2 regions of the Leucobacter triazinivorans genome follow, and region 2 is predicted to be linked to the other one. Evidence: predicted binding sites of a transcription regulator. Region 2 holds the regulator's gene; the other holds the start of a gene.

Region 1 (15,667 bases), 1.0 Mb from region 2:
ATCATGGCGCGGATGCGCTCGCCCGACGCGGCGTTGATGACGGGCGCCACGTTGGTCTCGAGGTCACGGGGGTCGCCGAAGACCAGCTCGCCCATGCGCTCGACGAGGCGCTCGGTGAAGCGCTGCGCGATCCCGCGCTCGAGTACCACCCGCTGCACCGAGATGCAGGCCTGCCCGTTGGCGTAGAAGCCACCGCGCAGCACGGCGTCGACGGCCGCCTCGAGGTCGGCGTCGGCGGCGACGATGAAGCCGGTGTTCGAGCCGAGCTCGAGCACCGCCTTGCGCGGAGCCGCCTGCTGGGCGATGAGGTGCCCGATCTTCGCGGATCCGGTGAACGACACGACCTGGGCGCGCGGATCGCGCACGAGCGTCTCGCCGACGACGGGGTCGCCGTTGACGAGCTGCGCCGCGGCCGCCGTGACGCCGTGGGCGGCGAGGATCTCGCGGGTGATCGCGAGCAGCTCGATCGTGGCGAGCGGCGTGTTGGGCGCGGGCTTGATGATCACCGGGCAGCCCGCCGCGATGGCGGGCGCGAGCTTGTGGGTGGCGAGCAGCAGCGGGTAGTTGAAGCCGGCGATGCCGATGACGATGCCCGCCGGCTTGCGCGTGTAGTACCCGATCATGCCGCGGCCGAGCTCCTGGAGGTCGAGCGGCACCGTCTCGCCGTGGATGTGCGAGACCTCCTCCGCGGTCGCCTCGAGCGTCACCACGGTGCGATTCACCTCGGTGCGGCAGTCGACGCGGGGCTTGCCGGTCTCGAGCACGAGCAGGTCTTCGAGGCGCTGCGCCTCCTCGCGCATCCGCGCCGCGAGGTCGACCAGGATCGCCCGCCGCTGCGCCGTGGTGAGCGCCGCCACCTCGGGCCGGGCCGCTTCGGCCGCGTCGAGCGCGTCGCGGGAGTCGACCGCGCCGCTCACGGGCGCGCGGCCGATGACGCTGCCGTCGAAGGGGAAGACGATCTCGGAGAACGCGCCGGTCTCGCGCCACCCGGTGCCGATCGGCAGGGCCCCGGCGGGTGCGATGAGGTCGAGTGCGTCTGTCATGGCGGCTCCCCTGATGGATGAACGTCGGTCGGGCTCGATGAGCGACGGTTGAACGACGGTCGGGCGGCGAACGCGACGATGCGGCTCATTCCCCTCGCGCCGAGTGGTCTTACCATTTAATATAGTTCACCACAGGCCCATCTCCAAGGCGCGAGCGGCCGAACGCCCCGAAAGGATCGAACATGACGACGAGCTACGCGATCGCGGTACTGCCGGGAGACGGCATCGGCCCGGAGGTGGTCGCGTGCGCACTCGAGGTGCTCGACGCCGCAGAGCAGCGCTACGGGTTCACCACCGAACGCAGCACGCTCGCCGCCGGCGCCAATCACTACCTCGAGACCGGCGAGCTGTTCGACGCGGTCGAGGCGCAGCTGCGCGGCAACGATGCGATCCTCTTCGGCTCCATGGGCGACCCCCGGGTCACCCCCGGCATCCTCGAGCGAGGCTTCATCCTCGAGATGCGCCAGCGCTTCCAGCAGGCCGCGAACGTGCGCCCGGTGCGCCTCTACCCCGGCGTGCCCACGCCCATCGCCGACCTCTCCCCCGAGCGCTGCGAGATGGTGATCGTTCGCGAGAACACCGAGGGCGCCTACGTCGGCCGCGGCTCGACGGTGCACGCCGGCACGCCGCACGCGGTCGCCATGCAGGAGTCGCTCAACACACGCGCGGGCATCGAACGCGTCGTCGACTTCTCGTTCCGCCTCGCGCTCGGCCGCCGCAAGCGGCTCACCCTGTGCCACAAGACCAACATCCTCGTCGCCGCCGGTCAGCTGTGGCAGCAGGTCGTCGCCGAGGTCGGCGAGCGCTACCCCGAGGTCGAGGTCGACTACGTGCACGTCGACGCCATGTGCTTCCACCTGCCGCTCACCCCCGAGCGCTTCGACGTCGTGGTCACCGACAACCTCTTCGGCGACATCATCACCGACCTCGGCGCCGTCATCCAGGGCGGCCTCGGCGTCGCCACGAGCGCCAACCTCAACCTCGACGGCAGCGCTCCGAGCATGTTCGAGGCGATCCACGGCTCCGCCCCCGACATCGCAGGCACCGGCCTCGCCAACCCGGCGGGGGCGATCCTCTCGCTCGCCCTCATGCTCGGCCACCTCGGCGAGGGCGAGGCGGCCCGGGCGGTCGAGGCCGCCACGGTCGAGGTGCTCGGCGCGCTGCCCGCGCTCGCCGGGGCAGGCATGGGTGCCACCACCTCCGAGATCGGCGCCAGAGTCGCCGAGCTCGTGCGCGACGGGCGCACCGACGCCGGGCTCGTGCCCGACTCGCTGCTCGGCGTGCTCGCGGAGCTCGCGCCCTCGCGCCTGTCGTAACCCGTCGCCCCGCGCCGCAGCACGATAGCCTGGTCGGGTGGAGAGCGGAGACGAGGAGGCCAGACGGCGCCTCTCCCGCACCCCGCCGCGCTGGGCGACCGTCGCGGTGCTCGCCTTCGCGGGGCTCTGCTCGTCGTTCATGTTCACCCTCGTCGTGCCGCTGCAGGCCGAGCTGCCCGAACTGCTGCACGCCTCGCGCGAGGACACTACCTGGGTGGTGACGATCACCCTGCTCGTCGCCGCCGTCGCCACGCCCATCTCGGGTCGTCTCGGCGACATGTACGGCAAGCGGCGCGTGGTGCTGGTGCTGCTCGCTCTGCTCGTCGCGGGTTCGCTCATCGCCGCGGTCGCCGGGTCGATCGTCGGCGTGATCATCGGCCGCGCGCTGCAGGGCGCCGTGACCGGAGTGATTCCGCTCGGGATCGCCATCATGCGCGACGTGCTGCCGCCCGAGCGGCTGGGCACCGCCGTGGCGCTCATGAGCGCCACGATGGGCGTGGGCGGCGCCCTCGGCATGCCCATCGCCGCGTATCTCGCGCTGCACACCGACTGGCACGCGCTGTTCTGGCTGGCGGCGGCGCTCGGCGCGGTCGGCCTGCCGCTCGTCGCGCTCTTCGTGCCGGGCGATGTGCTGCGCACCGCGGGCCGCCTCGACCTGCTGGGCGCGGCGGGGCTCGCGCTCGGACTCACCGGGATCCTGCTCTTCGTCTCGCGCGGAGCGGAGTGGGGCTGGGGCGCTCCGCTCACGCTGAGCTGCGGCATCGGCGGCGTGATCGTGCTGCTGCTGTGGGGCTGGTATCAGTTACGGGCGACGGATCCGCTGCTCGATCTGCGCGTGGCCGCGCGCCCCGCGGTGCTGTTCACGAACATCGCCGCGATCGGCATGGGTTTCGCGCTGTTCTCGTCGAACGTCACATTCCCGCAGATGCTCGAACTGCCCGTGGCCTCGGGATCCGGATTCGGCCTCGACATGATGCAGGCGGCCCTCATCGTGATGCCCGCCGGCCTCGTGATGATGGTGATCTCACCGCTGTCGGGTTGGCTGGAGCGCACGATCGGACCCCGCCCGCTGTTCACCGGCGGCACGGCGGCGATCGTGCTCGCCTACGTCTTCGTGCTGCTGTGGTCGAGCGAGGTGTGGCACATCCTCGCCGCGAACATCTTCATCGGGATCGGGATCGGCTTCACCTTCGCAGCGATGCCGATGATCATCATGCGCTCCGTGCCCGCGCACGAGACGGGTGCGTCGAACGGCCTCAACGCGCTCTTCCGCTCGGTGGGCACGTCGAGCGCCTCCGCCGTGATGGGCGGGGTGCTCGCTGCGATGAGCACGGACTTCGAGGGGCGCGCGGTGCCGAGCCGGGAGGCCTTCGAGGTCTGCTTCTGGCTGGCGATCGCGGCCGGGGTGATCGCGCTCGTGCTCTCGCTGCTCATCCCGAAGCAGCCGACGGGCGAGCGGCATCCCTCGTTGCCGGGTTGATCCCGGGGGTGCGCCTTCCTCCTTTCTCCTGCACTCCCCCTGATCTGCTCCTCTCTCTCCCCGGCACCCCGTCGAGATCCCGATTTCCGTCGCGCGACACCGCGCTGGGCGGCAGGATTCGGGATCTCGACGGGTACGAGGGCACGCGCGCTGGGCCGCGGCACCCACTGCATCACGCAGCAGCAGCCTCGCGCCGCCGGGGGTGCGACCCCTCAGTCGCGCTTCCGGCCCTCCCGGCCCTCCGCGAGCTGCCGGGTGAGCCCGGCCTCGTCGTGCAGCCGGGGCTCCGTGCGGTACTGCGGACGCACCCCGGACTTGTCACGGTAGAACGCGCGGATCCGGTCCATGTCGGCCCCCACATCGCCGGTGAGCGCAAGGGTCGGGCCCAGGCCCGCCGTCCTCGTGGACCCATCGGCGAACCCGAGGGTGACGGGCAGCCCGGCCGACCACGCGATCCGGTAGAAACCGCTGCGCCACCCCGCTCCCCGCCTGGTGCCCTCAGGGGTGACCACAAGCAGGAAGCCCTCGGTGCGACGCGCTCGCGCGACGACCTCGTCGACCACCCCGCTCGCGTTCGCGCGGTCCACCGGGATGCCGCCGAGCGCACGCATCACGGGGCCCGCCATTCCGCGGAACAGCTCGCGCTTGCCGAGCCAGTGGATCCGCATGCCCGCGTCCCAGGCGATGGCGAGCATCAGCAGGAAGTCGAAATTGGAGGTGTGCGGTGCGCCGACGAGGATGCGCGGGCCGGCGACCGGTTCGGTCTCGCGCGCGAGGCGCCACGGCGACAGGCGCCAGAAGACGCGGGCGATGGCGGCGCGCGCGGAGTGCGAAGTCATTCCCTCAGCGTACGCGGGTACGCTGCGCCGAGCCGGATATGCCGCTCGGGATCGGGCAGGGCCGCCCGCGGATCAGGCCGGGCCGGGGCTGGGCCGGTCCGGTCCGGGCCGGGCCGGGCCGGGCCCCCGGGATCAGGCTGCTCCCCCGATCAGACCGCATGCTCGGAGGACGCCCCGCCCGCCCCGAGCGGCCCCGCGACCACGCGCGCGGGCGCCCCGTCCGCGCCCGCGAGCGGCAGCGGAAAGATGCCGAGCCACACACGGCTCCCGAGCGGTTCGAGCTGTTCCACGCCGCGGAGGTTCTCGACGATCGCTCCGCCGGCGCCGAGCACGACGGCGTGCACGGCGAAGTCGGCGGTCTCGTGGGCGGCCGGGGTGCGGTCGGGGCTGAGGGTGTCGATCGCGAGCACGCGCATGCCGAGCCGCTGCAGACGGTCCGCAGCGGCCACGTCGAGGTAGGGGTGCCGCAGATAGCGAGGGGCGTCGAAGTGCCGATCCCACCCCGTTCGGATCACCACGATGGGCGGTGCCTCGGCGAGGCCGTCGAGCTCGAGCGCCGTCGCGTCGATGCGCGTGCCGTCGACCGCGCGATCGGAGACGTCGAGGATCAGCGCCTCGCCGCACAGCTCGTCGAGGTCGAACGCGTCGACGGTGCGCCCGCCGGGAATCGTGTGGGCGGGCGCGTCCACGTGCGTGCCGGTGTGGGATCCGAGAGCGAGGCGCGCCACCGCGACGCCGTCGGCGCTGACGGTGAGCGCCGGGTCGACGCGCACGCCGGGATCTCCCGGGTAGACCGTCATGCCGCTGACGATGGGGTGGCTCAGGTCGATCACGCGCTCAGCTTACTCCGGCAGCGCGGAGCGGTGATCCGGCAGCGCTGAGCGATGATCCGGCAGCGCGGAGCGATGATCCGGCAGCGCTGAGCGATGATCCGGCAGCGCGGAGCGATGATCCGGCAGCGCGGAGCGATGGTCGGCCGGGGGCAGCAGCAGCGCCGCCACCCAGGTGGTGATCGGCACGGCGAGCACCAGCCCCACACTGCCGCAGAGGGTGCGCACGATCTCGGTGACGATGTCCTCGTGGGTGAGCAGGGAGAGCATGGGACGGTCGTAGAGGTACAGCAGGATGAGCACGCTCATCGCCGCCCCCACATAGGCGAAGAAGACCGTATAGACGGTCGAGGCGATGTGGTCGCGGCCGATGCGCATGGCGCGCGCGTACACCTCGCGGCGCGACATCGCCGGCGCCGCGGCGCGCAGTTCCCACACCGCGGATGCCTGCGTGATGGTGACGTCGTTCAGCACGCCCAGGCCCGCGATGATGATCGCGCAGCTGAGCAGCCCGCGAAAGTCGATCTGCGACGCGAGCCCCGCCAACTGACCCGAGGCCTCGTCGCCCACCCCGCTCAGGCGGGTGGCCTGCACGGCGATCAGCGAGATGCCCGCCATGATGAGGATCCCGCACAGGGTTCCGACGAGCGCAGCGGTCGTGCGCAGATTCGGGCCGTGCACGAAGTAGAGGGTGGCGAACATGATCGCGCTCGATCCGACGACGCCGACGAGCAGGCCCGGGCCGCCCGCCACGAGCGCGGGCAGCACGAACGCGAGCAGCACCCACGCCGCCACCCCGAGCGCCGCGAGGGCGAGCAGCCCGCGCCAGCGCCCCACCGCCACGACCACCGCGGCGAACACGAGCACGAGCACGAGGAGCTGCCAGCCCCGGAACACCCCCATGGCGTCGTAGCCCCGCGCGATCCCGTATGTCGCAGAGAGGGCGGGATCGGCGCCGGACGGGTCTGCGGCGGTCGGATCAGCGCCGGTCGGGTCTGCGCCGGTCGGGTCTGCGCCGGTCGGATCCGGGGCAGTCGGATCCGGGGCAGTCGGATCCGGGGCAGTCGGATCCGGGGCAGTCGGATCCGGGGCAGTCGGATCCGGGGCAGTCGGATCCGGGGCAGAGTCGAGCGGGTAGGCGAGCAACTCGAGATGATCACCGGGCCGAATGCCGGCTGTGGCGAGCGCACCGCGCAGCTGCACGTCGATGAACCGGCCCGCGTCCGGCCCCGAGCGCAGACCGACGCCGGCGCGCAAGCAGGTGGCCTCGGAGGCCTGAAATCCGGAAGCGGCGCTCTCGCATCCCTCCTCGATGCGCAGCACCTCGCCGCGCTCGAAGGTCGCCCCCTCTGCCACATACATCGCGCGATCGGCCACCCTCGCCACGTCGGAATCGTTCGGCCAGAGCGCCACGAGTCCCCCAGCGGTCGCCGCTGCCACCAGGAGCAGCAGGCCGAGCGTCGCGACGCGCGCCGACGGCGATGCCGCAACCGCACCGCTCGGCACGCGCGGGCGGGTGTGGGTGTGAGCGTCGGGCCGGGTGTGCGGGTAGGGCTGGGCGTGCGGGTAGGGCTGGGTGCGGTTGGGGGGATGGGTGCGGGTGTGGCCCAGGGGGTCGACCCCTGGTTCGGGGGCGAGCCGGGGTTCGGGGTCGACCCCTGGTTCGGGGTCGAGCCGGGGTTCGGGGGCGAGCCGGGGTTCGGCGGCCGAGGCCGTATCGGCGCCTTGACTGGGATCCGGCTGGTCGCGCGAGCCAAAGAGCCGAGCCGACCACACTCTCCAAGTATCGATAATGCATCTCATTATAGGAAGATCCTATCCGTGGACCAGCTCCGGGCCTGGGGCCGCGGGCGGTGGGGCGGCGGGGCGGTGGGGCGGTGGGGCGGTGGGGCGGGGCGGCGGGGCGGTGGGGCGGTGGGGCGGTGGCGGCAACACACGGAGAGCGGAGTTCGCCCACGCCACCCGGATGCGCTCGCCCTCAGCGAACGCCCCTTAGCACTCCCCACCCGAGAGTGCTAATCTGATTTCACGTTGAGTCGACTTCACTCAACTTCAATTGCGCTCCGACGAGACCAGACGAAAGGTGACATGATGGCGAACTACAGCCCGATTCGAGAGATGGAACGCCTCGCCGGCGCTCTGCTCGACGGCCCCGCACGGGGGCCCCGTCAGATGCCGATGGATCTGTACCGCGACGGCGACCGCTACGTGCTCACGGCCGATCTGCCCGGCATGGATCCCGGATCGGTCGATATCGACGTCGACGGCCAGCTGCTGACCATCCGCGCCGAACGCACGCTGCCCGACCACGATCACGTGAAGTGGATCACGCGCGAGCGCACGCCCGGCAGCTTCCTGCGCCAGCTCAGTCTCGGCCAGGGCATCGACACCGAGCACATCTCCGCCGGCTACGACAATGGCGTGCTGAGCGTCACGATTCCGGTGAGCGAGCGGGCGAAGCCGCGCAAGGTGCAGGTGTCGAGCGGACCGGTGATCGAGGCAGAGACCGCCCAGGGCGACACGACCGCGGCGGGACTCGACGGTCGCCGACTCGAGAACGCGCAGGCGTAGCACCGCCGCCACGCGCGAAGCCCCGGCGAGGGATCCCTCTCTCCGGGGCTCCGCGCGTCTGTGCGTGGCGACGCGAGCGCCTGCCGCGTGGCCCAGCGACGCTCGCTCACGAGCAGCCACGCTGATTCACGAGCAGCCACGCTGATTCACGAGCAGCCACGCTCGCCCACGAGCAGCGAGGCCCACAGCGGACGCCCGCCCACGAGCAGCGGCGGCCGCTCACGGCCTGCGCGCGCTCACATGCCCGCTGGCGGCCACGGGCATCCACTCGGGCATCGGCTCGTCGTGCGTCGCCCCGATAACGGGCGGCGAGATCGTCTCGCGCTTCTCCTCGCGCTGGGAGATCTGCTGCGCGTACGTCTTGACATAGTCGGTCTGCAGTTGCAACTCGGTCTTCTGCTCCTGCAGTCGGGCCGCGCTCGCCGCGAGTCGATCGGCCGTCGCCTGCACCTGAGACTTCGCCTCGCTGACCCGCTCTTCCCGAGCGACGAGATCGTCGCGCTGACGCTCGAGCGCCGCCCACTCCGAGGCGAGCCGCTCGGCATTGCGCCGCGAGCGCTCCTGCTCGGCCGCCACCTCACGCCGCATCTTCTCGAGTTCGGCGGCACGATTGCGCAGATAGTCGTCGTGCGCCGCGTAGTCGCCCGTCAACGCATCGAGGCGTTCCGAACGCTCGGTGAGTTCGGCGCGCAGCGCATTGAGCGCCTCGCGCTCGGAGCGGAGCTGTCGGTCGCGGCGCTCGACGTCTTCGACTCGGCCGTTCAGGTCGTTCTCGACTTCGACGATGCGCATGGAGCGGGTCTGCAGATCTTCGACGGTGCGCGACTTCTGATCTTCGAATGCGGCGTACGCGGAAGACAGGATGTCGCGATCACGTGCGAGCTGCTGCTGCCTCGATTGCACATCGGCCTCCTGGGCCTTGACCCTCGTCTCCCAATCGACCGCGGCGCGAAGCCGACTGCTCGCCTGCTCAGCGCGCTGCACGATCTCGTCTGCATGCGCCGCAAGCGCTTCCTCGCGCTCTTCGAGCAGCCGCTCCCGCTCTGCGATGACGGATTCGCGCTTGGCCAGCAACTCCCTCGACGAGCTCTCGCCCTGGAACATGAATCCGTACGGGGAGACATTCGATTCCGCGGTATCCGTGCCGTCCGTTTCGGTCGGCAGCGACTCCGAGGGGCGCTCGACCAGAGCTTCGGGCAGCTGCGGCGCCGAAGCCGCGGAGACCGGGGACGCACCCGACAGCGGCGAGTCGGACGCGCCTCCGGCGGGACGCTGCGACGCAGTCGGAAGCGTCGCTGCCGAGGACGCGGCCGAAGATTCGGGATGCTCTCGCGCCAGACCGGCCAGCCCCTCTGTGGCCCAGTCGCCCAGCGCGTCGAAATCGGGGAGGTCGAGTGAGGACGAGTGGAGCTGCGGAGCAGAGCTGTCGCTCTCTCGCGGGCCCTGGTCTTGCATAGCGTTCTCCATTTCGATCGTTTGGACGGCGGGGATGTGCGAATGACCCGACTCGGAACCCGACGGGTCGCCCGGCACCGGAGCAGACGAGGGATCCGGCACCGGAGCAGACGAGGGATCCGGCACCGGAGCAGACGAGGGATCCGGCACCGGAGCAGACGAGGGATCCGGCACCGGAGCGAGCGGATGCGCCTCCGTCGGAATCGGGGGTGCAGCCGGGCGAGGCGCCGAGCCGCTGCGATCGGTCGGGAGCAGTGCGGCGGGAGGCGCGGGGGCCGCGTCCGCGGCGTCGGTCTCGTGAGCGGGCCTGCGCAGCGCGTCGCGCAGTTTCGCCCAGGCGGCGTGAAGCCGGACTCGCACCAGTGCGACGCGCAGGATCCCGGCCCGGCGCTTGCGTCGCACCCAGGCGCGGGTGGCGCGCCAGGGTCGCGCAAGGCGTGGCTCGCGTCGGTTGTGCGCCTGCGCATCTGCCGAGCCGGACGGATCCGGCGCACCGAGAATCTGCGCTGACGCACTCGCAGCGCCCACCGCACTCGCAGCGCCCACCGCACTCGCAGCACCCGCAGCGCCCACCACGCCAGCAGCACCCGCAGCGCTCAGAGACCCCGCGGGCCACTGAGCCGGATGATGCAGCACGTGCGGAGTCGGCAGCCCATCCACCACCCCCTGCCACTGAATCTCGCCGCGCACCCGCCACAGCGAGATCCCCGCGATGACCGACCCGACCGCCAGCAGGAGTGCCGTCAGGGCGAACCCCAACGGAGTGAGCACCTGCCACGCCCATCCGAGCTGCGGAATGTGAAGGATCTGCACCCCTCGGATCCACGCCGGTGAGACCGGCGAATCAGCTGCGGCGTTCGCGTCGCCCTGAGTGGTCAGGCGGCACGACGTGTCGTCTCCGTAGACCCCATCGGTGATCCCCACCACCCGGTGGGTGATCAGTTCGGCGCCCGGGCGCTGATAGGTGACGACGTCTCCGGGGCTGAGCTCGCACGCGTGCACGCCCGCGACACCCCGGTAGACGATGAGGCTGCCCTGCGGAATCGCCGGAGCCATCGAGCCGCTCGATATCGTGGCCGCGCCACCGCCGACGATGGCGGGAACCAGCAGTGCGCAGATCAACAGGGTGGCAGCGGCAGCCGCAGCCACCCAGCACAGCCAGGCCGCGGGGCGCCTCCACCGCGACCACTGCCAGAACCGCGCCCCCCGCGGTTGCATCGTCGCCCCCATGGACGGAACATTCTGCTGCACCGCGTCAGTCACTGGAGCACCGCCTCACGCGCAACGGGTGGCCGCGCATCGCGGTACGAGGTCTCGTCGAAGAGCGTCATCGCTTCCGAGAACGTCATGGCATCGCCGTGCGCCAGCGCGTCGCCGTTCTCGAGCGCGTCGCCGGGAATGCGCGTCCCATCGCTTCCCGGCACCGACTCGCGACGTACCTCTGCACGAGGTGCAAGCCCCGGCGCCTCGAAACCCGGGTCTCTGAGCGGTGCAGCAACCGGCGCCACCGGTGCAGCGGCCGGCGCCACCGGCGGAGGGACCGGGGAGGCCCCGAACGGCAGCTCAGCGCGGTGCAGCAGGTCGACCGCCTCGCGCCCGCGGAGATCGGCAACACCCGGGAAACTCTCGGGGGTCAACCCCATGAGCAGCGGCGCCACCGAACCGTCCGAGCCGTGCGCACCGATGAGCCAGAGGGTGCCCCGCTTGCGACTGCTGCGCAGTCCGAGCACCAGGGACAGCTGCGGAAGCCTCGCGATCTCGGCGAACACCGCGTCGGGCGTGGAACGAGCTTCGGCCGACACCCCCAGGCGCTGATCGCCCAGAAACAGCGTCCAGGTGAAGGCGCCGACCGAGGACGGCCAGCGCGATGCCCGAGGCAACGCCCGCCTGCGGTGTTCACGCCACGCCGCGAGCTCGGCCGAGTGGGGCGCGCGATACGCGATGCGGATCATCGGACGGTCGGCACCCGTGCGTGCGACGTCGGGCCTGCGATGCGCGGAATGCGCGCGTGCCAGGGGACGGGTGGCCAGCGCGAGCAGCAGCACCGCTGCCGGAACAGGGAGGACCCACCAGGGGAAGCCCGGCCCCTCTTCAGTGACTGCCTCGAGCCGCGCCTCGTCGGCTTTGGTCATGGGCACCCGCGTACCGCGCACGAGCAGTCTGTGGGTGTTCACGCCGATCGGGGTGCACGTGACGAGAGTGATGTAGTCCTCGCCGGGGACCTGCCGGAGCGCATCGAGCTGCGTGGGCAGCACGGTGAGCCGCTGATCGACCTCGTAGGCGAGGGTCTCGCCCGCGACCGAGACGTAGAATCGGTCGCCGGTGCGCAAGTGATGGAGGTCGTTGAACAGCCTCGCACCCACCATCCCCGAGTGCGCCGTCAACACGGAATGAGTGTCTTCGCCGCCCACCGGCAGGCCGGAGCCGAAGAGGTGACCGACCCCGATATCGAGCACCTCGGGATCGGTGTGATGGAAGATCGGAAGATTGACGCGAATCTTGGGAATGCGCAGCAGCGCCATGATGCCGTTGGGGTCGCTGTTCAGCGTCGCCTCGTATGCGGGCTCACCGTTGCCGACCGATCTCGGTCTGCCCGAGTCATCGAGGGCATACGGGTCTCTCAGGGGGCCGTTGGGCAGGCTGCGGTTGTACTCACGGGCCGCCTCGAGCTCGGCCGCGAGGTCGGCAGCTCCGGCGCTCCCGGTCTTCTCTCCGTAGCCCGACGCTTGGCCTGCCTGCACCCGATCGTCGAACCAGATGGCTGCAGCGGGGTAGCACATCACGGCCACTCCGGCGGTGATGGCCCCGATGATCCCGATTCGCCAGAGGGGCCAGGGACCCAGCAGCGCGCGCGAGCGAGCTCGCCAGCCGCGGCGCGGCCGCGACGTCGAGCGTGCACCGGGCAGCCGCACCCGACTCTCGTCGATCGTGCGCACGGCCATGCTCCCTCCTTCCCTGGTCGAGTGGGCGACTTGACGTTCACAGCGTGGTCGGGCGGCCGAACGCCGCCCGACCACGCTGTTCACTCATCGGCAGAATCGATCACAGCAAGGCGCTGGCGACCTGCTCGGTGTTCTTGCTGCGGCGACGAGCCTGGGTCACCAGGAACGACGCAGCGCCTCCCGCGACGAGCAGCGCACCGAGGACGATGATGAGCGTCATGCCCGCGCCACCGGTGAGCGGCAGGGAGAACCCGGCGTTCTTGGGCACGTTCACCACCGTGAGATCGGGCTGCGCGGGGTCGGTCGACGCCTCGCCCGTCACGGTGAACGGCACCGGCATCGGCAGCAGGGAGTAATCCACACCGTTGACGGAGGGTGCCACGACCTCGACGAGGTAGTACTGCACGAAGCCCTCTTCGTCGCTGATCTCGTCATCGCCGTCGGTGTCGACGACCTGCGCGTTCCCGGCCCAATCGCTGTGGCGCAGGCCGTCGATGGTCAGGGTGCCGTCGGCAGCGGTCTCCCACTGGGACACGCCGGCTGCACCATCGTCGATGACCACCTTGCTGGCCGCGACCGGTCGCCCGTCTCCGTCGACCTCCGTGTACACCTCGAACTTGGCGCCGGGAAGCGCGGCCGCGGGCTGCGCGTCGTTCGTCTTGAGCACCATCACACCGCCGAACTTGGTTTCGGAAGGATTCGTGGTGACCGGGCCGCCGGGCTCGCCCGGCTGCCAATCGATATCGAAGCCGTCGGGCCAGATCTGTGCGACGTTCTCCACCGAACCCAGACCGGTAATGCGGGTCGAGAAGGTGAGCACCACATGGTGCCCGTGACGAACCATCATCTTCTGCAGACCGTCAGGGGTGAAGTCGACCATCAGGGTGTTGTCATTGCCTGCTGCCGGGGCGGTGAACGTGAAATCGTCGCCCTCGGTCAGCGTCTCGGCGGCGACGACCCCTGCGGGATCGACGATCTGGACCGAGTACGCGGGCGTCGTCACGTACTCGAGTCGCGAGTCGAGCGGATCGACGATCGTGTAGCGGGCGATGTTGAACTCCTCGTACGGGCCGCTGATCGAGCCGTCGCCGTCGAGATCGACGGGAGAACCGCCGATGGTGCCGGTGATGCCCCACGTCAGCACGTCGCCGATCTTCGCGACATCGCCATCGACGACCGTCTTCGACGCCGACGTGATGGAGTTCTTGGGGTAGACGTGCACGTCGTACAGCCATGACGTGCCGCCGGCGCCGTCGTCGACGGTGATCGGCACCGTCACGATGAACGGAGCCGCGGGCGTCACGACGACGTCCTCACCGTTCACCTGAGACGGGGTGCCCACCTCTTCGACGAGGTAGACGCCGACGGGCAGGTCGCCGAAGTACTGCAGACCGGCGGCGTCGGTGGTCGGCTGCGCGGGTGTGCGATCGGCGCCGAGCGTGTACCCGCCCGCGGTGATCGCCGAGGGGTTGCCCGCGAATGTCGACGCGAGCTGCGATGCGCTGCGCTGGCCGGCGTTGGTGGCCAGGTCGATGCCCTCGACCTGGCGCACCCGGAACTCGACGCCGGCGAGCGGATCGGCGTCGGGACCGGGCGTGAGCTCGGTGCCGTCGCCCACCGCCGAACCCGACTCGGGGGTGATGTGCTTGTGAATCGACAATGAGCCGACCGCCTGAGGGTCGATCGTCTGGTCATCGGCGAATACTGCTGGCGAACCCGTCAGAACCAGTGCCGTGGCGATCACCCCCACCGCAGCCGCGAGAGTTCTTCTCCGAAACTTGCTCAACTTGTACTCCTTTTCATTCGGTGGACACCAGGGCGGTATCCAAGGGGGGGGTGGTACGAGAGGAATCAGATACCGCCGCGCAGCGACCTGCGTCGTGCCGCGAGCGTGCGCACGAGCAGCATTCCGCCAGCTGCGAGCAGCAGCGCGGCCGACCAGCCGACCAGGCCGGAACCGGCACCGCCCGCGACGGGGAAGACCATGTTCGGCACATCGCGCACGGTGGCCCTCGGTATCGTGCCGAAGTCCTGCGTCGATGCATCGCTGATCTCGACCGTTTCGGCGGCGATATCGGAGGCGTCGAACGTGAGCACGCCGGTCACAGAGACCGAGAACCGCAGCGGAGCCGCCAGCAAGCTGAACCCGGCCGGGGCGACGTGCTCGACGAGCGCGTAGTCGCCCGGCACCAGGCGCGAGACGATGAACCGCGTGGCGGTGCCCGGAGCCCCTGCGCCGGGGGAGACACCGTCGACCGGCGCAAGGCTCAGCCAGATCGGCTGGGACTCGTCGAGCACGCCACCCCGAACCGGGTACACGCGCCAGTCGGAGCCTGCCATGGCCACCCAGCAGCTGGACGCGGGCGGCACGCAGTTGCCGGACTCGCCCACCTTGTCGATCTGGAAGGCGGCGAGCGGCGCCCGTGCGACGCCCACATCGGATTGATCGGTGTCGGCGTCGACCGTGTCGTTGCGCTGAATGTCGGCAACGGGTCGTGCCGAGTCGTAGGGCGAGGACGGATTGCTCACGGTCACCGCGTTCAAGAAGTCGAGATCGGGCTCGGCGTCTCGGGCGAGCGGAGTCTTCACCTGGATACTGCGGGTCTGGCCCGCGGGCACCGTGCCGAGTGCCCACGCCCCGCCCACGACCGCGGTACCCGCAGGAGGCGCGCCCCACGTCACCTCGCCGGCGACGAGACCGGCGTCGGGCACGTCGCCCACGACGACCTGGTAGGCGGGCTTCGGAGAGGAGTTCTTCACCTGGATCTGCCAGGTGAGTTCGTCGCCCGCGCGCCAGCCCGTCGCCGAGACGAACTGGGCGTGCACCTGCAGCGCCGAGCCGTCGCGGACCACGGTGACCAGGTCGCCGGACAGCATCGCCAATCCGGTGCCGCTCGCTCGCGCCGCCGAGAAGTTGTAGTAGGTGTCGCCCACCTGCTCGCCCTGAAGCGACCAGGTCAGCGTGACCGTCTTGCTCTTCTTCGCCGCGAGCGCGCCCCCGACGATTCGGAGCGCGGTCGTGCCCTCCGGAACCTGCGTCGGCGAGCACGACTGCCAGAGCCCGTCACCGGGGTCGGCGTTGGCCGGGTCGAGCGGGTCGACCGAGATCGTCTGCGGTGCTGCGGAGGAGCAGTACAGCGTCTCGCCGGGGTTCAAGGTGACACTGTGCACCGCGAAGGTGCCGCTGAAGC
Region 2 (15,667 bases):
GGCGCGGGGCTCACTTCTGCGCCGCGTCGCCGTCGGGGCGCGCGTCGCTGCCGTTGGCGGATTCGTCGCCCCCGCCCGGCTGCCCTGCGGCGTCTTCGGCGCCTCGCGACTCATCGGGCGCCTCGTGGTCGCGGGCGCCCTCGGTCGTCTCGCGCTCCGTCTCCGCGGTCGGCTCGGGATCCGGCCCCGCTTGCCCCTCGCCCGGATAGGTCTCGTTGTCGAGCTCCCGCAGCCGCTCCTCGAGATCGCGCATGTGCGCGTCGAGATCCTCGTTCGAGAGGCGAGTGCCGGTGAAGCGCGGATCGTCGTCGGGAGCGGGACGCCGCGCCGCGGTCGACTTGGCGCCCTTGCCGATCACGAACCAGAGCACGCCGCCGATCACCGGCAGCAGCACGACGATCACGACCCAGAGCGGCTTGCTCACCCCGCGTGCACGCGAGGCGTCGGTCATCGCCGCGTCGACCAGGGCGTACAGCGTGAACGCCACGGCGACGACGATCCCGACAATCACGACTCGCACCATGCCCCCATCGTACCGGCCGTGTCTGGCTTCCCGCTGGTCGCCTCGGCGCCGCTGTGTTCTCGAGTGCGGGATGGGGTCCCGGGGCGAGGCGAGACAGGGGGCCGGGGAGCGTCCGGCGGGACTGAGGCCGGCGGCCCGGAGCGGTGGCCCGGCGCGACGGCCCGGAGCGGCGGCCCGGAGCGGTGGCCCGGCGCGACGGCCCGGAGCGGCGGTCCGGCGGCAAGGGGCAGGGATCCGGACGGAGCCGAGAGCGGTGGGCAGACGCCGGGTTTCAGCTCAGGCGCCGCGAGTAGACTCGCACGCGTGAAGACCCCCCGCTCCGCCTGGATCACCTACACCGTGCTGCGCCTGCTCTTCTTCGCGGTGCCGTTCGCACTCATCTACCTGCTCGGGCTCTCACTGCGATTCTCGCCGATGCTCTCGGCGGTCGTCGCCGCAGTGCTCGCGGCCCTCATCAGCGTCTCGCTCTCATTGCTTCTGCTTTCGAAGCCGCGCGAGACCGCCTCGGCCAGCATCTACGACTGGCGCAATCGCGATCGCACGGCGGACGACATCGCCGAAGACGACGCGATCGCGGCCGCCGAAGCAGGCGGGCCGACTTCTGCCGACGCCCACTCCGGCGAGCCCGCCGATCCCGCATCGCGTGCCGCGGCGACTTCGGGCACGGCTGAGTCCACCGGGGCGGAGGCGGCTGCGGCAGCGCAGACGACCAGCGACGTTCCGGCTCCGGAGCGCGCCCGAGCGCAGGGCCCCGAGGGGAGCTGATCGACCCCTGAAGCACTGGCCGTTTTCAGCCAGTGCGTTTGACTTCTGGCACTTCGGAACCGAGACGAGCACGCTAGTCCGGTGTCCAAGATCCACTCGTCCGCCGCGCTGCAGATCGGCCAGCGCGTGCGTGCAGTCCGCCACCGGCTCGGCATCTCGCTCGAAGATCTCGGCGAACTCTCCGAGATCAGCTGGACCAGCATCGGCAAGATCGAGCGCGGAGCCTCGAGTCCGACGGCCGAAACTCTCGTGCGGATCGGAAGCGCGCTCGGCGTTGATCCCGGCACCTTCCTCAGCGGCATCACCGCTGACGACTACGGACAGCGACTGCACCAGCTCTCGGCGCGGGATCTCATCAAAGCGCGCGCGGAGCAGGACGAGCAGCACCGCCGCAAGAGCTGATCGCCCGGCACGAGCAGGTTCTGCGCCGACTCGCGCCTGCGTTCCACCCCCGGCGCCCGCACCCGCCTGCCGCCTGTGCCCCTGCCTCATGCCTCTGCCTCCTGCGCCCTGCGTCCTGCGCCCTGCGTCCTGCGCCCTGCGTCCTGCGTCCTGCCTCGGCACGGCACGAGTGGGAGTCGCGATCTGCCGCTTCGGCGCAGGATTAGCGGCATATCGCGACTCGCACTTCACGCCTGCGCTCGGCGCGGGCGCGGCGCGGTGGCGGCACGCTGGAGGCGCGGCGCGCGGCGCGCGGCGCGGCGGAGGCGCGGGGCGGTGGCGGCACGGTGGAGGTGCGGCGCGGCGCGGGCGGGGCGCGGCGCGGGGCGGGCCGGGCCGGCGCCGCTCAGCCGCGAATCGCCGACAGCACCGTGAACGTGCGGTCGCGGGCGACCTGGCGACTCGGGCCGACCGCGCGCTCGACGAGCGCGCGGTATCGCAGGTGCGAGTTGAACACCAGGCGCAGCTCGCCTCCGGGCGCGAGCGCGCGACGGCACGCCCGGATCAAGCGATGCGCCACCCCCGCGTGCACCGCGGCGCCCGCGTGGAACGGCGGATTGAGCAGGATCAGCTCGGCCCATCCGTCCGGCACCGCGTCCAGAGCGTCGGCGCGGTGGATCTCGACGCGCTCGGCCACACCCGCGGCCTCGACTGTGAGCCGGGTCGCCGCGACGGCCGCGGCCGACTGGTCCGTGGCGACGACGGCCGCCTCCGGGCGGGCGAGAGCGGCCGACACAGCGAGCACGCCGTTGCCGCAACCGAGATCGACGATCCGCCGCGCGCCCGGTGCCGCATCCCCGAGCCCCGCGAGCAGGAGCCGACTGCCGTGGTCGAGCGTCGGTCCCCCGAAGGTCGCACCGTACGCCGCCACGCGGAACGGAAGCGCCGCATCGTCGCCCCAGCGCGGGAACGACGGGCGGCCGGGATCCCGCGGGCCCCGCGCCATGAGCACCCTGGACTTGCGCCACCCGAGCCCGGCCGAGACCTCCGCGAAGCATCGGCCGAGTACCTCGTTCATGGCGCGAGTCATGTGCTTCACGCGGCCGCCGGCGTAGACGCGCACATCGGGCGCAGCCCAGCGCGCGACGCACGACGCGATCTCCTCGAGCGCGTCGAGCCCGCGCGGCAGCTGCAGCAGCACCACTCGTGCACCGTCGAGCAGCGCTGCGTCGAGCGCGTGCGAGGCGAACGCGTCCGTCAGTCGGAGGCGCTCCGCGTTGCGGACCAGCGCGCGCTCCCCGAGCAGCGGGTCCTGGTGCGTACGGATCCCCCTCGCGCCGAGCACTCCTGCGGCGCCGAGCGTGAGCGCGCCGTGGCGATCCCCGATCACCACGAGCTCGCCGTGCCCGAGTCGGCGCACCGCATCGGCAGCCGTGGCGAGGATCAGCTCGTCGGCGGCGTCGTGGGCCTGCAGCTCGGGTGCATCGAAGTCCGGCTCCCGCGACAGCTCCGCGAAGAGCTCGGAGAAGTCAGAAGTCTCGGCGGCGCTCACCCCACCACGTTAGCGGCGCGGGCTTCCGATTCGCTCGGTGATGGATCCTGCGGCTCGCCTGATGTCATAGCGTTCCCGCGAAATGCGCGGATGGATCCTGCGACTCCGCGCAGGATGACGGGGACGGACCACCACAGCAGCAGCGGGTGAGAGCTCCGCGAACAAGGCGACGCTATGCATCAGCTCCGGCAGCGCCGCCCACCCCGCGGAGCGGACCCCTACGGCTTCCAGACGACGATCTCGGCGTTGCGCCGCACCCGCGTGCCGCGTCGCAGCGTGATCACCTCGCCGCCCGCCGCCCCCGCGGCGAAGACGCGCCGCTCGGGGCGTCGCAGCCGCTCCTCGGTCAGCGCGTGCTCGAGCTCGGAGACACGGCCTTCGAGCTCGCGCACGCGATCCTCGAGCTGCAGCACCCTGCGGATCCCCTCGAGACTGAGCCCCTCGGCCGAGAGCCGGGCGACCTCGCGCAGCCGCGCGACGTCGTGCAGAGAGTAGCGGCGCGTGTTGCCCCGGGTGCGCTGGGGCGACACCAGCCCGATGCGGTCGTACTGCCGCAACGTCTGCGGGTGCATCTCGGCGAGTTCTGCCGCCGCCGCGATCGCGAAGACGGGCGTGTAGCGATCCATCTGGGGCGCCGCCATGAGATGTCCTTTCGTGAGGGATCCGGTGGGGTGTTCACAGAGACGACTCGTCGCTGCGCGAGGCGCTCAGCCCGGTGCTCGCTCCGACCGACCGGGTGACGCTCCACCCGACCCGGGTGACGGGCCGCTCGACGGGAGCACCTGCCGAGCGGCCCGGATCCGCTAGCCGCGCGACCGCGCGAGCAGATCCTCTCGCGGATTCTCCTGCGGTTCGACGGCGCGAAACGCCTCGAGCGCCTCGCGTGCCGAATCCGAAAGGTGCGACGGCACGACCACCTGCACCTCGGCCAGCAGGTCGCCGGTGCCCTTCGCACTCTTGACGCCACGCCCCTTGACGCGCAGCACACGGCCGCTCGGCGTCCCCGGCTGCACCTTGAGCTTCACCGGCGCCCCCTCGAGCGTGGGCACCTCGACGGTCGCGCCGAGCGCCGCCTCGGAGAACGTCACCGGCAGCTTGAGGCGCAGGTTCTGGCCGTCGCGCTCGAAGACCGGGTGCTTGCGCACGCTGATCGTGAGGATGATGTCGCCGGCCGGCCCGCCGCTCGGGCTCGGCTCGCCCTTGCCGCGCACCTTGATCTTCTGGCCGTCCGAGACGCCCGCGGGAATCTTCACCTTCACCGGCCCGTTGGGGGCCTGCAGAGTGACCGTGTCGCCGCGCACCGCGGTCTCGAAATCGAGCGTGGTCGACGCCTGGATGTCGCGACCGGGCTGGGGTCCGCGCGGCGCGCCCCCTCCGAACATGCCGCCGAAGATGTCCTCGAAGCCCTGGCCGCCGCCCTGCTGGTAGCTGAAGTGGGTGCCGCCGCGGCCGCCCCCGAACATGCCGCCGAAGACGTCCTCGAAGCCCTGCGCTCCCCCGCCGCCGGCGGTGAAGCGGGCTCCGCCCGCACCCATGGCGCGGATCTGGTCGTACTCGGCGCGCTGCTCGGGATCGGAGAGCACCGAGTAGGCTTCGCTGATCTCCTTGAACCTCGCCTCGGCCGCGGTGTCACCCGGATTCGAATCCGGGTGATACTTGCGGGCGAGCTTGCGGTAGGTCTTCTTCAGCTCGGCGTCGCTCGCGTCCTTGGACACGCCGAGGATCTGGTAGAAATCCTTCTCGAGCCAATCCTGACTAGCCATCAGCCCCCACCGCCACCGCTACCTTGGCGGGGCGCAGTTCGACATCGCCGATGCGGTACCCCCGCTCGATCACGTCCAGGATGGTGTGCTGCTCGGTGCCCGGAACCGGCACCTGGGCGATCGCCTCATGCAGCTGCGGGTCGAAGGGCTCGCCCTTCTCGCCGAAGCCCTCGAGACCGAGTCGCTCCATGGTGCCCCGGATCTTCTGCGCGATGGTCGCGAACGCGGACCCGTCGGCGAGATCACCGTGCTGCTCGGCGCGGTCGAGGTCGTCGAGCACGGTCAGCAGCGGGGTCACCGCCGCTGCGGTGGCGCGCTGCTTGTCGCGCTCGGCGTTCGCCTCGGTGCGCTTGCGGTAGTTCGCGTACTCCGCCGTGAGCCGGCGCAGATCCTCGAGGTACGGGCTGTCGGCAGTCTCGCCGCCGTCCGCGGCGCCCTCGGCTGCCGCGGCGTGGGCGCTCTGCTCCGCCCCCAGGATGTCGTCGACGGTCAGGTCGCCGTCGGCGTCCTCCTGCGGCGCGGGGCCGGAAGCGTCATCCGCCTCCGGCCCCGCGGCTGGTGAGCCGGCCGATCCCGGCGACGACGCGCGTGGCGCATCGTCCCGAGCCGGCCCCGCAGGAACATCGTCGCGATCGGGATCCTCGCCCGGCGTGCGCTGTTCCTTGTCGACCATCGCTACTTCTTCTCCTCATCGTCTTCGACGACCTCGGCGTCCACGACGTCGTCATCGCCCGACTGGTCCTCGGCGTCGGCCGCGGGGGCCTCTGCCTGCGCGGCCGCGTAGATGGCCTCGCCGAGCTTGGTCTGGCTCTGGCCGAGCTTGTCGGAGGCGGTCTTCACGGCCTCGTCGTCCTCGCCCGCGAGCGCCTGCTTCAGCTCGTCGAGGTCGCCCTGCACCTCGGTCTTGACGTCCTCGGGCAGCTTGTCCTCGTTCTCGCTGATGAGCTTCTCGACCGAGTAGGCGAGCTGCTCGGCGTTGTTGCGCTGCTCGGCCGACTCGCGGCGCTTCTTGTCCTCGGCCGCGTGCTCCTCGGCCTCGCGCACCATGCGCTCGATGTCCTCCTTCGAGAGCGTCGAGCCGCCGGAGATGGTGATCGTCTGCTCCTTGCCCGTGCCCTTGTCCTTCGCGGACACCTGCACGATGCCGTTGGCGTCGATGTCGAAGGTGACCTCGATCTGCGGAACACCGCGGGGGGCCGGGGCGATGCCGGTGAGCTCGAACGTTCCCAGGTTCTTGTTGTCGCGGGTGAACTCGCGCTCGCCCTGGAACACCTGGATGGCGACCGACGGCTGGTTGTCCTCGGCGGTGGTGAACGTCTCGCTGCGCTTGGTCGGGATCGCGGTGTTGCGCTCGATGAGCTTCGTCATGATGCCGCCCTTGGTCTCGATGCCGAGGCTCAGGGGGGTGACATCGATCAGCAGCACGTCCTTGCGCTCGCCCTTCAGCACGCCGGCCTGCAGAGCGGCACCGACCGCCACGACCTCATCGGGGTTGACCCCCTTGTTGGGCTCCTTGCCGCCGGTGAGCTTCTTGACCAGATCGGTCACGGCGGGCATGCGGGTCGAGCCGCCCACGAGCACCACGTGCGCGATGTCGGCGACCTTGACGCCGGCCTCCTTGATCACGTCCTCGAAGGGCTTGCGCGTGCGCTCGAGCAGATCCTTGGTGAGCTCCTCGAACTTGGCGCGGGTGAGGGTCTCGTCGAGGTTGGCGGGGCCGTTCTCGGTGAGCGAGAGGTAGGGGAGCTGGATCTGGGTGCTCATCGAGTTCGAGAGCTCCTTCTTGGCCTGCTCCGCGGCCTCCTTCAGGCGCTGCAGGGCGATCTTGTCCTTCGCCACGTCGACACCGGTCGACGACTTGAACTGCGTGATGAGCCAGTCGACGATGCGCTGATCCCAGTCGTCGCCGCCGAGGCGGTTGTCGCCGGCGGTCGAGCGCACCTGGATGGTAGAGAAGTCCTCGTCCTTGCCCACCTCGAGCAGCGAGACGTCGAAGGTGCCGCCGCCGAGGTCGAAGACGAGGATGAGCTCGTCCTCCTTGCCCTTGTCGAGGCCGTAGGCGAGCGCCGCAGCGGTCGGCTCGTTGATGATGCGGAGCACGTTGAGGCCCGCGATCTCGCCGGCCTCCTTGGTGGCCTGGCGCTCGGCGTCGTTGAAGTAGGCGGGCACGGTGATGACCGCGTCGGTCACCTGGTCGCCGAGGTAGGTCTCGGCGTCGCGCTTCAGCTTCATGAGCGTGCGAGCGCTGATCTCCTGCGCGGTGTAGCGCTTGCCGTCGACCTCGTCGCTCTTCCAGTCGGTGCCCATGTGGCGCTTGACCGAGGCGATCGTGCGATCGACGTTGGTCACGGCCTGGCGCTTGGCGGTCTCGCCGACGAGCACCTCGCCATCCTTGGTGAATGCGACGATCGAGGGCGTCGTGCGGAACCCCTCGGCGTTCGCGATGACGGTGGGCTCGCCACCCTCGAGCACGGCGACGACCGAGTTCGTGGTGCCGAGGTCGATGCCTACTGCACGTGACATGTGTTCTCCATTCCGGGTTCGGGATCGGGGCGTTGCGCGCCCCGCGGCTGGTGCGGCCCGGCCGCGCGGATCCCCGCGGGCTTGAGCCTGTTGCACTCAAGTTTACGCGACGTCGCGGCCGAGTCAAGTCACGCCGGAAAAAGTTGAGTCGAATTCACTCAACTTTCAGCCATTGGGACGAATGTCGGAGGCGGCTGGCATCATCGGAGCCATGCACTCGAGCGAGCACTCCACACGCGCCGAAGCACTCGACGTGCTCCGCCGCCTCACCGGGCGCGTCGACGCCGCGTTCCACCCCGGCCAGTTCGAGGCCATCGGCGCGCTCGTCGACGAGCGCCGGCGAGCGCTCGTGGTGCAGCGCACCGGGTGGGGCAAGTCGGCCGTCTACTTCGTCGCCACCGCGCTGCTGCGAGCGAGAGGATCAGGCCCCACCCTCCTCGTCTCGCCGCTGCTCGCCCTGATGCGCGATCAGGTATCCGCCGCGGAGCGCGCCGGTGTGCGCGCAGCCGCCATCAACTCCGCGACGGCAGACGAGTGGGCGGAGATCGAACGGCGCCTCGACTCCGACGACCTCGATGTGCTGCTCGTCTCCCCCGAACGTCTCAACAACCCCCGGTTCCGCGAGACCCGACTGCCCCAGCTGCTCGCGCGCATGGGCCTCCTCGTCATCGACGAGGCGCACTGCATCTCGGACTGGGGACACGATTTCCGCCCCGACTACCGGCGCATCGCCGCGCTCCTCGCCGCGCTCGGGCGCGGCGTCCCGGTACTCGCCACCACCGCGACCGCCAATGAGCGAGTGGTGAGCGACGTCGTCGAGCAGCTCGGCGACGACGTGCTCACTCTGCGGGGCAGCCTCGCCCGCGACTCCCTGCGGCTCGGCTGCCTGCGCTTGCCCTCCGCGCAGGACCGCCTGGCCTGGCTCGCGGCCCACCTCGGCGAGCTGCGGGGCAGCGGCATCGTCTACGCGCTGACGGTGTCGGCCGCGGAGGATGCCGCGCAGGTGCTGCGAGAGGCCGGCCATGCGGTCGCGCCGTACACGGGACGCACCGATCCCGAGGAGCGGGAGCGCCTCGAGGCGGCGCTCAAGGCCGACGAGGTGAAGGCGCTCGTGGCCACCAGCGCGCTCGGCATGGGATTCGACAAGCCCGACCTCGGCTTCGTGCTGCACCTCGGCGCCCCCTCATCCCCGGTGGCCTACTACCAGCAGGTGGGCCGCGCCGGTCGCGGCACCGCCCACGCCGATGTGCTGCTGCTTCCCGGCGCTGAGGACGAGGAGGTCTGGCACTACTTCGCGACCGCGTCGATGCCCGACCCCGAGCGGGCCGCGGCCGTGCTCGCCGCGCTCGACGCGGCAGACGGCGCACCGCTCTCGACGCCCGCCATCGAGGCGCGCGTCGACATCAAACGGACGCCGCTCGAGCTGCTGCTGAAGGTGCTCGACGTCGACGGCTCGGTGCGGCGGGTGAGCGGCGGGTGGGTGTCGACGGGTCAGGGCTGGAGCTACGACGCGGAGCGGTACGGGCGGATCGCGGCCGCTCGCACGGCAGAGCAGCGCGCGATGCTCGACTACGAGCGGGGAGAGCGGTGCCGCATGGAGACGCTGCAGCGGCAGCTCGACGACACCACCGCCGCGCCCTGCGGCCGGTGCGACGTGTGCGCCGGGCCCTGGATGCCGTCGGAGGTCCCCGCGGCAGCCGCAGAGCAGGCGGCAGCGCGACTGCGGCGCGCGGGCGTGCCGATCGAGCCGCGCGCGCAGTGGCCCAGCGGCGCCGACCGCCGCGGAGTCCCGGTGAAGGGGCGGATTCCGGTCGCAGAACGACCCCTCGAGGGCCGCGCGCTCGCGCGACTCACCGACCTGGGGTGGGGCGGTCCGCTGCGCGAACTCTTCGCCGCCGGCGCCGTCGATCGCGAGATCGACGATCGGCTCGTGACGGGCGTCGTCGCGGCGCTGCGAGACTGGCCGTGGGAGCAGCGCCCCGTCGGCGTCGTCGCGATGCCCTCGCTCACGCGGCCACGCCTCGTGTCGAGCACCGCCGCCGAGATCGCGCGCCTCGGTCGGCTGCCCCTGCTCGGCACGCTGGACGTCGACCCCGACGTGGCGGTCACGGGCCCCGGCGGCAACAGCGCGTTCCGCCTGGCCTCGGTGTGGCGGCGCTTCAGCGTGTCCGCCGAGCTCGCGGCCTCCGTCGAGCAGGCTCCCGGCCCGCTCCTGCTCGTCGACGACCTCGTCGACAGCCGCTGGACCGTCACCGTCGCGTCCCGAGCGCTCATCGCCGCCGGGGCCGCGGCGGTGCTCCCGTTCGCGCTGGCGACCGTCGGGTAGCGCGAGAGGAAACACCCGGCGGCGCACCCCGGTATGGCAGTACGCTGGCGACATGAGCGAGAACAGCGCGGTGCACGCCGCCACAACCGCGCAGCCGTCACACGTGCAGAAGCGCACGATCCTCGCCTGGTCGCTCTGGGACTGGGGATCGGCCGCCTTCCAGGCGGTCGTGACCACCTTCGTCTTCACCGTCTACCTCACCTCGGCCCCCTTCGGTGATGAAGCCGAGGTCTCGACGAAGCTCGGCATCGCGCTGCTCGTGGCCGGCGTCGTGGTGGCCCTGGTCGCACCGGTGCTCGGCCGGCTCACCGACGCGGCCGGCCGGCGCAAGACCTGGCTGGGCGTCAACACCGCCGTGGTCGTGGCCGCAACGGCGCTCATGGTGCTCGTCGCCCCCGAGGAGCAGTACCTGCTGCTCGGCCTGATCCTGCTCGCCATCGGCAACGTCGCGTTCGAGTTCGCGAGCGTCAGCTACAACGCGATGCTCTCGCAGGTCTCGGACAGCCGCAACGTGGGCAAGGTCTCCGGATTCGGATGGGGCATGGGGTACCTGGGCGGCATCGTCCTGCTCGCCATCCTGCTCATCGGGTTCGTGTTCCCGGAGGTCGGCTGGTTCGGCGTCACGTCGGACGGCGGCTGGAACATCCGCGTCGCCATGGTCGTCTCCGCGGCCTGGTTCGGCCTCTTCGCGATCCCCGTCTTCTTCGCCGTGCCCGAGATTCCGGCCGACCCGAACGCTCCGAGCACCGGGAAGGGCCTCCTCACGGGGTACCGCGAGCTCTTCCGCAGCATCGCGACGCTGTGGCGCACCGCGCGCCATACCCTCCATTTCCTGATCGCCAGCGCCGTGTTCCGCGACGGCCTCGCGGGCGTCTTCACCTTCGCCGGCGTCATCGCCGCCCGCAGCTTCGGCTTCGACAGTACGACCGTCATCCTGTTCGCCATCGTCGCGAACGTCGTGGCAGGCGCCGCGACCATCGCCGGCGGGGTGCTCGAGGATCGCATCGGCGCGAAGACGGTGATGCTCGCCTCGATCGTGCTCATGGTGGTCTGCGGCATGCTGCTGTTCCTGCTGAACCCGCTCGGCAGCTGGGTCTTCTGGGTCTTCGGCCTGACGCTCTCGGTATTCGTGGGCCCGGTGCAGTCGGCCTCCCGCTCCTTCCTCTCCCGGCTGATCCCGCCCGGACGCGAGGGCGAGATCTTCGGCCTGTACGCCACGACGGGCCGCGCGGTCTCCTTCCTCGCGCCGGCGGCCTTCACCGCCGCGGTCGCGCTCGGCGGCACCACCATCTTCGGCATCATCGGCGTCTCCCTCGTGCTGCTGCTCGGCCTGCTCCTGCTGCTGCCCGTCAAAGCCCCGGCCTGATCCAGGAGCGGCCGAGGGCTCGGCCCGCAGGCTACGATGTTGGAGTGCCGAATCCCCCGCTCTCCCCCGAGCAGCTCGCCGTCTACGAGCGCATCGAGCACACCCGCGAGCACATCTTCGTCACCGGCCGCGCCGGCACCGGCAAGTCGACGATCCTGAACCATCTCGCCTGGAACACGAGCAAGATCATCGCGGTCTGCGCGCCCACCGGTGTCGCCGCGCTGAACGTCGGCGGGCAGACGATCCACTCGCTGCTGCGCCTGCCGACCGGCATCATCGCGGATCACGATCTCGACCAGCCCGCAGAGCTGAAGAAGATGCTCGCCTCGATCGACACGCTCGTCATCGACGAGATCTCGATGGTCTCGGCAGACCTCATGGACGCGATCGACCGCTCGCTGCGCCTGGCCCGCGGGAAGAAGCACGATCCCTTCGGCGGTGCGCAGATCATCATGTTCGGCGACCCGTTCCAGCTGCCGCCGGTGCCCCCGCGCGATCCGCACGAGCGCGCCTACTTCGCCGACACCTACCGCTCGCTCTGGTTCTTCGACGCGAAGGTGTGGGCCGCATCCCCGCTGGCGGTGATCGAGCTCAGCGAGGTGCACCGCCAGCGCGACGATCGCTTCAAGCAGATCCTCGGCGCCGTGCGGCACGGAATGGTGCAAGAGGATCAGGCGGAGGAGCTCAACTCGGCCGGGGCGCGGCCCGCACCGCGCGACGTGATCACACTGGCCACCACCAACGCGACCGTCAACCGCATCAACGCGCAGCGGCTCGCCGAGATCGGCGGTTCATCGCTGCGCGCCGTCGCCGAGGTCAACGGCGAGTTCCGCGAGAACACATATCCGGCCGACGAGGTGCTCGAGCTGAAGCCCGGCGCCCAGGTGATGTTCCTGCGCAACGATTCCGACGGGCGCTGGGTCAACGGCACCATCGGCACGGTGTCGCGCATCGAGGGGACCGTCTGGGTGGAGGTGGATCGCGAGGAGTTCGAGGTGGAGCCCACCGTCTGGGAGCGCTACCGGTACCGGTACGACGCCGAGACGAAGAAGCTCGAGAAGGAAGTCGTGGCCGAGTTCGAGCAGTTCCCGCTGCGCCTCGCCTGGGCGGTGACCGTGCACAAGTCGCAGGGACACACCTACGACGCGGCGGTGGTGGATCTCGGCCCGCGCGCGTTCAGCGCGGGCCAGACCTACGTCGCGCTCAGCCGTGTGCGCTCGCTCGACGGCCTCTACCTGCAGCGGCCGCTGCAGCCCCGGGACGTGATCGTCGACCCCAACGTGGTGCGCTTCATGAACGAGCGGACGGCGAGCGAGACGACGTCTGACTGACCTCGCGGCGCACGCCGCAGCCGCCGAGCGCTAGGCGCTCGCCGCGGCCTTCTGCTTCCCGAGGTCGACGAAGACCGCGGTGTTGAAGCCGTAGGCCGCCCGCACCTCGTCGAGCATGCGCGCCTGCTCGGCGTCGTCGAGACCGGTGCCCAACGCGTCGAGCGCTGCGCGGTAGCCGTTCTTGAACTCGGTCAGCGACCCCAGCTCCGAGAAGTCGTAGAAGGCGATGCCATCGCGCTCGAGCCCGTGCTGCTTGGCGACCCGCCGCGCGATCATCTGCCCGCCCGAGAGGTCGCCGAGGTAGCGCGTGTAGTGGTGCGCGACGACGCCCGCGACCCAACCCTCCTCGGCCACCTCGCGGATGCGCGCAGCGTACGCTGCAGTCGCCGGAACCGCTTCGACGCGATCCCGCCAGTCGTCGCCGACGAGGTGGGCGAGATCGGCCTCGAGCGCCGGCATGCGCAGCAGCGCATCGCTGTGGAACGACGCGAAGCGAGGATCGTCCGCGAACCGCGCCGCCGCCTCCTCGAGCGCCTCGTACATGAAGTAGTGCTGCGCGACCAGGTCGATGTAGTCCTGCATCGTGCCGCGGCCGCGCATGATCTCCTCCATGAAGGAGGCGCCCTCGCTGTCGGAGTGATCGGACCACGAGCTCTCGCGCACCACGACCGAGAACGGCTTGTCGCTCTCGAGCGCATCGGCGCTCTCGCCCTCGGACGCCTCGCCTGCGTGGTGCGCGTGGCGCCCGCGGCGCCCGTGGTTGTCGTGGTGGCCGGCGCCCACCTCGGCACCGCCCTGCGTGGCATGCTCCTCGCGCGGCTCGATCCCCAGCTCCTCGCACGCCGCGCGGTACAGGGCGACGACCTCGCGGCGGATCTCGGGGCGCTCCGCGATCGGGCCGGTCGGCCACCGAACCGCGAGCTCGTGCTCGCCCGACGGATCCGCGATCAGCCAGACACCGCTCTCGGTGGTCACGTCGATCATGCGGCTCGCCGTCGCCTCGGGGTGCCCGAAGGCCCGCGCGATCAGGAGGTTGTCTTCGGCGTGGTCGCCGTTCATGTGTCCGGTCACGCCCGCGATCACGTCTGCACTAAAGCTCGTCACCGCTCCAGTCTAGTAAGGTCAGCCTCACTTCGCGCCCCGCGCGCATTGCTCCCAGCGGCACGCAGTAGACTCTGGCGTGTTCTGCGCCCCTACGACGCAATCAGATTGGCGGTTGAGTGTGATCCCGAAGCTTGCACATCGATCGCGCCTCGTCGCGACCGCACTGCTCGTGACGACGGCGCTCGGGCTCACCGCATGCACCGGCGGCGATCTTGCCGCGCCGGCGGGTGACGTCAACACCGTCGACGAAGCTCTCGCCTCCGGAATCGACGGCGCCATCGAGAACGCGATGACGTTGAGCGGATCGACCCAGGCGGTCGTGGGCGTCTGGTCCGGGGAGCAGGCGTACGTGCACGGATACGGCGATGTCGACGGCTCGGTCAGGATCCGCGGCGCGCAGGCCACGCAACCCGTGATGTGCGCGCTGCTGCTCGATCTGGTCGAGGAGGGCCGGGTCGACCTGGACCGCGAGATCTCGAAGGACCTCACGCGGCAGTCGGGGATCGAGGGCATCACCTACCGCCAACTCTGCGACATGCGATCCGGCCTCGCCGACTTCAAGCAGGGCTTCGGCACCCTGTTCGCCAACAACCCCACGCGATTCTGGCCCGAGCAGGAGTTGCTCGCCCAGGGCCTCGCCCACTCCCCCCTGTCGTGGCCCGGCCTCGACATGCACGAGTCCGACACGAACGCGGTGCTGCTCGCGCGTGTGCTGAAGGTGAAGACGGGCCAGGACGTGTCGGAACTGCTCTCGGAGCACGTCTTCGCGAAGGCCGGGATGCCGTCGAGCTCGTTCCCCGAGCTCTCGAGCACGACCGTCGCCGAGCCGACGCTCGCCGGCACCAACTATCCGCTGAGCGGCGGCGCTGCGGTGTGCGATGCGGGTCCGGTCGATGTGCCGGAGGTCTCCCCGTCGATGCTCTCCGGCGCCGGCGCCACCGTCACGACGGTTACCGATCTCAAGAACTTCTACGAGCACTACTTCGACGGCGACTTCGGCGGGGACGCCGCCTCGATCGTCACCGACGCGTTCCCCGCGCAGAACCCGAAGCGCGACGAAGAGGGCACCCCGACCGAGGAGCCCGCCGAGGGGGGCCGCCAGTGGACGTTCGGCACGGAGAAGATGGGCCCGCTCTACGGCCGGAGCGGGGCGATCACGGGCACGCTCACCGCGGCCTATCACGACCCCGAGTCGGGATACTCAGTGGTCGTGGCCCTGAACAACTCCGCAGCAGGCGCGTCGTTCGTCAGGGCGCTCGCCTTCCAACTCGCCTCGATCTCGTCGGAGACGGGAGCAGCACCCGAGCTGCCGTGGACGGCAGATGAGCAGGTCGCTGCGCTGCAGGAGGGCGCCGTCTGCCAGTAGGCGGAGAGCGGTGATTCGGCACCTCGTTCCCCTGCTATAGTTGGGGCGGCGCCATCGCCCTGGGATCGTCGTCTAATGGTAAGACATCAGCTTCCCAAGCTGAGAACGCGGGTTCGATTCCCGTCGGTCCCTCCACTGAAGCCCTCTGCCTCGCGGCAGGGGGCTTCGTGCTTCGGGGCCTCCGGGAATCTCTGAGAACCCGAAACATGGCGCGAGGGCGCGCCATGCGGCGTGGCCGCGCAACGCTGACGCGTCGCCCCAAGCGACCGGCCGGGGTTCGATTCCCGTCGGTCCCTCCACTGAAGCCCTCTGCCTCGCGGCAGGGGGCTTCGTGCTTCGGGGCCTCCGGGAAGCCTGCTCTCAGCCCCCATTCCTCTCGTTGAGGGACCCCGGCCTCCGGTGCCCACTCCCCACGCGCGTCAGTAGTTGCTGCCTCCCGTCAGGTTTGGTGACAACTACTGACGCGCGAATGTCGGGGTCCTGGGCGTCCCGTGGATAGGGCCGGGGCAGGCCGGGCCGGGCCACGCGAAGACGACTCGCGTCCTCGCGCCTTCGCCGCAGCTTCGGCCTCAGCGCAGCGCGCCCTCGTGGCGCAGCAGGCGCTCCTTGAGGTCGGCGCCGAAGAGATACCCGCCGAGCCCGCCGTCCGCGCGCACGATCCGGTGGC

The links. The regulator HspR, encoded in region 2, represses chaperone genes until heat shock. The targets are predictions, from matches to a motif close to AAGTTGAGTCNNNNNGACTCAACTT.
Region 1: EVS81_RS05760 (Hsp20/alpha crystallin family protein) is a predicted target of HspR. The motif match lies at 7,537-7,561, and genes of this name have one in related genera.

What each region holds. Positions count from the first base shown of each region.
Region 1 covers NZ_CP035806.1:1,248,313-1,263,979, forward strand. The annotation lists gene EVS81_RS05725 (aldehyde dehydrogenase family protein) at 1-1,043, opposite strand, end outside; gene EVS81_RS05730 (3-isopropylmalate dehydrogenase) at 1,226-2,359, shown strand; gene EVS81_RS05735 (MFS transporter) at 2,499-3,839, shown strand; gene EVS81_RS05740 (1-acyl-sn-glycerol-3-phosphate acyltransferase) at 4,052-4,678, opposite strand; gene EVS81_RS05745 (cyclase family protein) at 4,828-5,511, opposite strand; gene EVS81_RS15765 (YibE/F family protein) at 5,521-7,311, opposite strand; gene EVS81_RS05760 (Hsp20/alpha crystallin family protein) at 7,600-8,079, shown strand; gene EVS81_RS05765 (signal peptidase I) at 8,299-10,797, opposite strand; gene EVS81_RS05770 (class C sortase) at 10,794-12,476, opposite strand; gene EVS81_RS05775 (SpaH/EbpB family LPXTG-anchored major pilin) at 12,577-14,262, opposite strand; gene EVS81_RS05780 (DUF11 domain-containing protein) at 14,328-15,667, opposite strand, start outside.
Region 2 covers NZ_CP035806.1:2,277,132-2,292,798, reverse strand. The annotation lists gene EVS81_RS15920 (PLDc N-terminal domain-containing protein) at 11-523, opposite strand; gene EVS81_RS10385 (DUF4229 domain-containing protein) at 827-1,288, shown strand; gene EVS81_RS10380 (helix-turn-helix domain-containing protein) at 1,370-1,690, shown strand; gene EVS81_RS10375 (class I SAM-dependent methyltransferase) at 2,076-3,221, opposite strand; gene EVS81_RS10370 (heat shock protein transcriptional repressor HspR) at 3,440-3,862, opposite strand; gene EVS81_RS10365 (DnaJ C-terminal domain-containing protein) at 4,025-4,984, opposite strand; gene EVS81_RS10360 (nucleotide exchange factor GrpE) at 4,977-5,657, opposite strand; gene dnaK (molecular chaperone DnaK) at 5,660-7,507, opposite strand; gene EVS81_RS10350 (RecQ family ATP-dependent DNA helicase) at 7,689-9,833, shown strand; gene EVS81_RS10345 (MFS transporter) at 9,886-11,199, shown strand; gene EVS81_RS10340 (ATP-dependent DNA helicase) at 11,244-12,530, shown strand; gene EVS81_RS16225 (biliverdin-producing heme oxygenase) at 12,561-13,634, opposite strand; gene EVS81_RS10330 (serine hydrolase domain-containing protein) at 13,753-15,000, shown strand; tRNA gene EVS81_RS10325 (tRNA-Gly) at 15,062-15,135, shown strand; gene EVS81_RS10320 (methylated-DNA--[protein]-cysteine S-methyltransferase) at 15,570-15,667, opposite strand, start outside.